DNA from 2 places in the Stenotrophomonas sp. YJH_SMC_105-26 genome. Region 2 is predicted to be linked to the other one. Evidence: riboswitches for the same ligand, from Rfam matches in the RefSeq annotation. Region 2 holds a riboswitch; the other holds the start of a gene.
The links. Region 2 has a riboswitch for glycine ahead of AC5P7F_RS06145 (trimeric intracellular cation channel family protein). Riboswitches for the same ligand answer to the same signal wherever they lie in the genome.
Positions count from the first base shown of each region.

Region 1: it holds a riboswitch for glycine, as region 2 does, so the genes downstream of both, gcvP (aminomethyl-transferring glycine dehydrogenase) here and AC5P7F_RS06145 (trimeric intracellular cation channel family protein) in region 2, are expected to answer to the same signal.

Region 1 covers NZ_JCAFSD010000001.1:629,711-632,912, reverse strand. Annotated here, with positions in the region: gene gcvP (aminomethyl-transferring glycine dehydrogenase) at 1-1,916, opposite strand, end outside; glycine riboswitch at 1,979-2,081, opposite strand; gene AC5P7F_RS03045 (multidrug effflux MFS transporter) at 2,381-3,202, shown strand, end outside.
Region 2 covers NZ_JCAFSD010000001.1:1,345,497-1,348,698, forward strand. Annotated here, with positions in the region: gene AC5P7F_RS06125 (NAD(P)/FAD-dependent oxidoreductase) at 1-243, shown strand, start outside; gene AC5P7F_RS06130 (hypothetical protein) at 337-753, opposite strand; gene AC5P7F_RS06135 (nuclear transport factor 2 family protein) at 757-1,188, opposite strand; gene AC5P7F_RS06140 (GIY-YIG nuclease family protein) at 1,333-1,608, opposite strand; glycine riboswitch at 1,649-1,738, shown strand; glycine riboswitch at 1,752-1,855, shown strand; gene AC5P7F_RS06145 (trimeric intracellular cation channel family protein) at 1,940-2,557, shown strand; gene AC5P7F_RS06150 (hypothetical protein) at 2,624-3,202, opposite strand, start outside.

The DNA.
Region 1 (3,202 bases), 720 kb from region 2:
CGGTCGCTGTACTTCTCGGCGTTGAGGCGGATGTCCTCGACGTCGACGTTGCCGTTGGCATCGGTCTTGGTCACCACCACCTTCATGCCGCACATCTGCGCCGAGGCCGGGTTGGTGCCGTGCGCCGAATCCGGGATCAGGCAGATGTCGCGGTGGCCTTCGCCGCGCGAGCGGTGGTAGGCGCGGATCGCCAGCAGGCCGGCGTACTCGCCCTGCGCGCCGGAGTTCGGCTGCAGGCTGACCGCGTCATAGCCGGTGCATTCCACCAGCATCGCTTCCAGCGTGTCGATCAGTTCCTTGTAGCCCAGCGCCTGGTCGGCCGGCACCAGCGGGTGGATCTGCGAGAACTCCGGCCAGGTCACCGGGATCATCTCGGCGGTGGCGTTGAGCTTCATGGTGCACGAGCCCAGCGGGATCATCGTGCGGTCCATCGCCAGGTCCTTGTCGGCCAGCGAGCGCAGGTAGCGCAGCAGTTCGTGCTCGCTGTGGTGGGTGTTGAACACCGGGTGGGTCAGGAATGCGGACTGGCGCAGCAGCCCGGCCGGCAGCGCATCGGCGGTGCTGGCATCCAGCGCGTCGACGTCGGCCTGCGCACCGAACACGGCGGCCAGTGCGACCACGTCGGCGCGGGTGGCGGTCTCGTCCAGGCTGATGCCGACCGAGTCGCTGTCGATCGCACGCAGGTTGTAACCGGCGGCGCGGGCCTTGGCGTGAATCTCATCGGCGTGCACGCCGGTGACATGCAGGGTGTCGAAGAAGTCGCCACCGACCTGCACGCCGGCCTCGCGCAGCGCGGCGGCCAGGATCGAGGCCAGGCGGTGGGTGCGCCGGGCGATGCGGGTCAGGCCTTCCGGGCCGTGGTACACGGCATACATCGAGGCCATCACCGCCAGCAGCACCTGTGCGGTACAGATGTTGGAGGTGGCCTTCTCGCGGCGGATGTGCTGCTCGCGGGTCTGCAGGGTCAGGCGGTAGGCCGGGTTGCCCTGGGCATCGACCGAGACGCCGATCAGGCGGCCCGGCATCGAGCGCTTGTAGGCGTCGCGGCAGGCCATGAATGCGGCGTGCGGGCCGCCGAAGCCGAACGGCACGCCGAAACGCTGGCTGTTGCCGACCACGATGTCCGCACCCCATTCGCCCGGGGCGGCCAGCAGGGTCAGCGCCAGCAGGTCGGTGGCCACGGCCACCAGGCCGCCGCGCGCGTGCACGGCCTCGACCAGCGCCTTGTAGTCGCCGATCTGGCCGAAGGTGTCCGGGTACTGCAGCAGCAGGCCGAAGGCTTCTGCTTCCAGTGCCTCGGCCGGGGTGCCGACGCGCAGCACGATGCCCATGGGCTCGGCGCGGGTACGCAGCAGTTCCAGGGTCTGCGGGTGCACGGCGTCGTGCACGAAGAAGGTGTCCGACTTCGACTTGGCCGAACGCTTGGCCAGGGTCATCGCTTCAGCTGCGGCGGTGGCTTCGTCCAGCAGCGAGGCGTTGGCGATTTCCATGCCGGTGAGGTCGGCGCACAGGGTCTGGAAGTTGATCAGCGCTTCCATGCGGCCCTGCGAGATCTCGGCCTGGTACGGGGTGTAGGCGGTGTACCAGGCCGGGTTTTCCAGGATGTTGCGCAGGATCACGTTCGGCGTGTGGGTACCGTAGTAGCCCTGGCCGATGAAGCTGCGCAGCACGGTGTTCTTGTCGGCGATCGCACGGATCTTCGCCAGTGCCTGCACTTCGGTCATCGATTCCGGCAGTGCCAGCGGCGCCGGCGACTTGATCTTGGCCGGTACGATGGCATCAGTCATCGCATCCAGCGACGCGTGGCCGACGACGTCGAGCATCTGCGCGATCTCGGCATCGTTGGGGCCGATGTGGCGCTCGACGAACGCATTGTGGTGCTCGAGCTCACGCAGGGAAGGGGTGTTCTGGGACATGGCGAAGGATCCGTCAGGAAAGGGCACACGCACGGGCACAAGCCGCCGGTCGGCGGTCTGCGGGGCGCCCCTCTGTCCTTTTGCCTGAGAGTTTGGAAGCGCGGAAAACCGCGGCTTCGTGCCCCTTCGGCGCCGGATCGAACCGGTCTCTCCAGAGTTGTGTTACGGGTGGTATCGGGCCTGAGCGATTACGGGCGTTGCGCCTTCGGCAGCGGTGTTCCGCTTCTCCCACCGTGTTGCCCGCCGATTATAGCCCGTTGCGGGCGCGCCAGCCGCCTGCGGGCCCGGCCGCGGCGCCTGAATGGCCGATGGCCCGCCCGTGCGTTTTGTGCACTGCTGCATGGCATCAGGCGCAATCCCCACCTATGATGGGCGGATACCCGAATTCATCTGGCGCCGTCCCTGCTGCAGGGGACTGGCGCCCGCCGTGCGTGCCGCGCATGGCCCTGCCGGACGCCTTCTCCATGACCGCCGCTGTTGCTCCTTCCACCCGCCGCATGGCCCTGCTGCTCGCCGGCCTGGCCATGTTCGGTCCGTTCTCGATCGACACCATCTTCCCCGCGTTCCCGCAGCTGGCCCAGCGCCTGGCGGTGGACGAGGTGGCGGTGCAGCAGACCATCAGCGTGTACCTGCTGTTCTACGGCCTGATGAGCCTGGCACACGGCCCGCTGTCCGATGCCTGGGGCCGCAAGCGGGTGATCCTCGGCGGCCTGGTGGTGTTCGTCGGCGCCTCGGTCGGCTGTGCGCTGTCCACCGATCTGACCACGCTGCTGGGGTTCCGCGCCCTGCAGGGCCTGTCCGCAGGCGTCGGCATGATCGTCGGCCGCGCGGTGATCCGCGACCTGTACCACGGTCACGACGCGCAGCGGCTGATGAGCCAGGTGTCGATGCTGTTCGGCATCGCCCCGGCGATCGCGCCGATCATCGGTGGCTGGATCCTGCTCAGCGGTGCTGGCTGGCCGCTGATCTTCTGGTTCCTGGTGGTGTTCGCACTGGTTCTGCTGGCGGCCACCGCCCGCTACCTGCCGGAGACCCATCCGCTCGAAGCGCGCGTTCCGTTGTCGCCGCGGGTGCTGATGCGTGATTACGTGCGCATCGGTTTCAATCCGCGCTTCCTGCGCCTGGCGCTGGCCGGCAGCATCGGTTTCGGTGGCATCTTCCTGTACATCTCCTCGGCACCGGTGTTCGTGATGCAGCACCTGCACCTGGGCGAGGGTGGTTTCGCCTGGCTGTTCATCCCCACCATCGGCGGCATGACCACCGGCTCGTTCCTGTCCGGGCGCATG
Region 2 (3,202 bases):
TACGCCGACTACGGCAACCTGGCCACCATTGGCCGCATGGCCGCGATCGTGCACCTGGGCCGGCTGCAGCTCTCCGGCGTGCTGGCCTGGTGGTTCTGGCTGGCCGCGCACGTGTTCTTCCTGATCGGCTTCCGCAACCGCATCGTGGTGCTGCTGAACTGGGCGGTCGCGTACTGGAGCTACCAACGCAGCGCGCGCATCATCTTCGGTGATGATCAGGACGACCGGCGGCCGAGGCGGTAAGGCCGCACGCAACAGGGGTCGGATCCCTTTTCCGCGGGAAAGGGCTCTGACCCCGTCAACAAACATGGAGCGCCATCCACGCATGGCGTGGATCTACTTCCGGCAGAAGTCCTCCTTCCTCGCGGTGTCGGCAATCTGCGCGGTACTCCAATGCCGGGTGATCCAGATCGCCAACGCGGTGCTGCTGAGATGCCAGCGCAGCATGCCGCGCCGAGGTTGCCGCCACAGGTGGCGCCGGGCAATCCAGAAGGCCTCCCGCTCCACTTCAGGCACCTTGTTCTTCATCCCGTCCTTGTCGAAGAACTGGGCGGTGAAGCGCCAGGGGTTCATCGGCTGGTATCCCGCCCGTGGCTCACCGCTGCACGCAGCCACACCACTGGGCGCGCGGTCGGCCGGCTTCGGCCGACCGTCCACCAATGCCAGCCCGAGCAGATACAGCAGGCCAGGCAGCAGCGCGATGCCGGCGACCAGCACGACGACGGAGATCCATGCGTTGCCGGCGGCACGCATCGCTCAGTGCGCCTTCGGTTTCGGGTACCACAGTGCGTTGACGATGACCCAGCGCTGGTCGAAACGCCCCATGTGGAAGTAGTCGACGAACCACGGGGTTTCCAGCCGCACCGAGGCCGCGTTTCCGGTCACGTCCAGCACCGTGCAGCGGCGATCCCATTGATCCTTCGGGGTCTTCAGCGCGCCCTGTTTCGTCAACGAGACCAGCTCTTCCTTCGACATCCGGCGCAGGCCCAGGCGCTCGTCGGGTGTATCGCCGAGCACAGCGCGCTTGGCCAGGTCCGGATGCAGGGAACGGGCGACGCGCTGCGGGTCGGCCTCCAGCTGGCCATCGACGTAGTCGTGGCAGGTGGCTTCGATGGCCGCGATCGTGGCGGGGTCGGCGGCAGGGCTCGTTGCTGCGGAAAGCGCGAACAGCAGGGCAATCGTGGACATCCGGGTCTCCGGCTCTGGGCGCGGGCGGATCATCGCATGGGCCGAACGGCCCATCCACGCATGACGTGGATCTACTGTAGAGCCGAGCCCATGCTCGGCTCCCGCATCGGGCAGACGGAACAACAGCCGAGCGTGGGCTCGGCTCTACAGAAGCGCAGGATCCGTTGCCTGCAGCCAGGCCAGCTTGCGTTCGCGGGGCTGCTGCTTGAGTTGCCACTCGGCCCGCGAGGCGGCGGCCCGGTCCGGGTATTCGCGCACGGCCAGCACGCGCAGCGGCGGCCGGGCCCGGGTGTAGCGCGCGCCCTTGCCGGCCTGATGGGCGGCGAAACGCGCCTCCACATCGGTGCTGATGCCGGCGTAATAGCTGCCATCGCGGCATTCGAGCAGGTACAGGAACCACGGGCGGAGGGATGGGGCCATGCCTGGATTATGCCGTGCTGCACTGCAGCGGATATACTGGCGACCGAATGCAGGAGAGAGGCGCCGCGCTGGCGCCCGCCGAAGGCGCAGGCTCCCATGATCGCTCAGGCCGGTGGGCTGGAATCCCACCAACCATGCATTCGACTCGCCGAGCTGGAGAGAGGTCACCGGGCACGCCCGGGACGATCCGCCGAAGGGGCACGCGGCCCATGCCGCTGAACTCTCAGGCAAAAGGACAGCGGGAGCGGCACCGGTCATCGTCATCCCGTCATTGCGCAGGCAGTGGCGGTGTAGGCGCATGGCCGGCCCCACCGCGCCCGGAGCCTGTCCCATGCTGCTGTCCATCATCTACCTGATCGCCATTTCCGCCGAAGCCATGACCGGCGCACTGTCCGCCGGCCGCCGACGCATGGACCTGTTCGGTGTGGTCATGATCGCCTGTGTCACCGCCCTCGGCGGCGGCTCGCTGCGCGACATCCTGCTCGGCCACTACCCGCTGGGCTGGGTGAAGCACCCCGAGTACCTGGGCTTCACCGTGTGCGCGGCGCTGATCGCCACCTGGGTGGCGCGCTGGATGCATCACTTCCGCCGCACCTTCCTGGTGCTCGACGGGCTGGGCCTGATCGCCTTCACCCTGATCGGCTGCTCGATCGCGCGCGAGGCCGGCCATGCGATGCCGATCGTGCTGATCGCCGGCATGCTGACCGGTGCGTTCGGCGGCGTGCTGCGCGACATCCTCTGCAACGAGGTGCCGCTGATCTTCCAGAAGGAGCTGTACGCGATCATCGCGCTGCTGACCGGCGCGGCCTACCTGTTGCTGCTGCACTGGGGCGTGGCCGACGCCACCGCGATCCTGTGCTGCCTCGGCGGCGGCTTCGCGCTGCGCCTGCTGGCGATCCACTACCGCTGGGAAATGCCGAAGTTCGTCTACCACGACGAAGTGCATTGAACGATGGCGTGTTCGCCGGGCATGGCCCGGCGCTACAGAAGAGCGGTATCCACGCATGGCGTGGATCTAGAGCACGAACTCCATAGGGCTGCCCCCCGCGCGTATCCGCTCTGGATAGTCAGCCGACGGATACCGTTGGGGTCCGCATCCCCAATCGCCGTCGGAATCGTCGGCTTTCAGCAACACGGGATCGATCCATTCGCACAAGTAGTCGCTATCAGATCGTCTTTCGTAGCCTGGACAGTTCACTTTGCCCTCCACGTCAATGGAGTTGTGGGTGCTGCCGAGGTAGCTAGCGGTCAGGTGCCCCGCCACTTGTGTGTAGGTGCCGGTCTCGAGGAAGGTCTGAACAGTCATGTTGCCACCTACGGACAGAATCCCATCATTGAGTGAGCACGCGTACAGATGATCGCATTCCAGCTCATCACGCACGAACACCCAACCACCACAGTCGAGATTCCGGGCCCTGAGGCTCCCCAGTACGATCACGCAGAGCGTCTCGCTCAAGTCGTTCAGTATCAGCGTGCCGTCTGCGATCAGGTCACCATCGACAATCACGCAGTCGGTCTCGCAGTCGGATTTCCAGTCGCCACCTAACGTCGTCGCAGGCACTACTTTGAATGAAGGCTCGTAGTCATCGGGCGC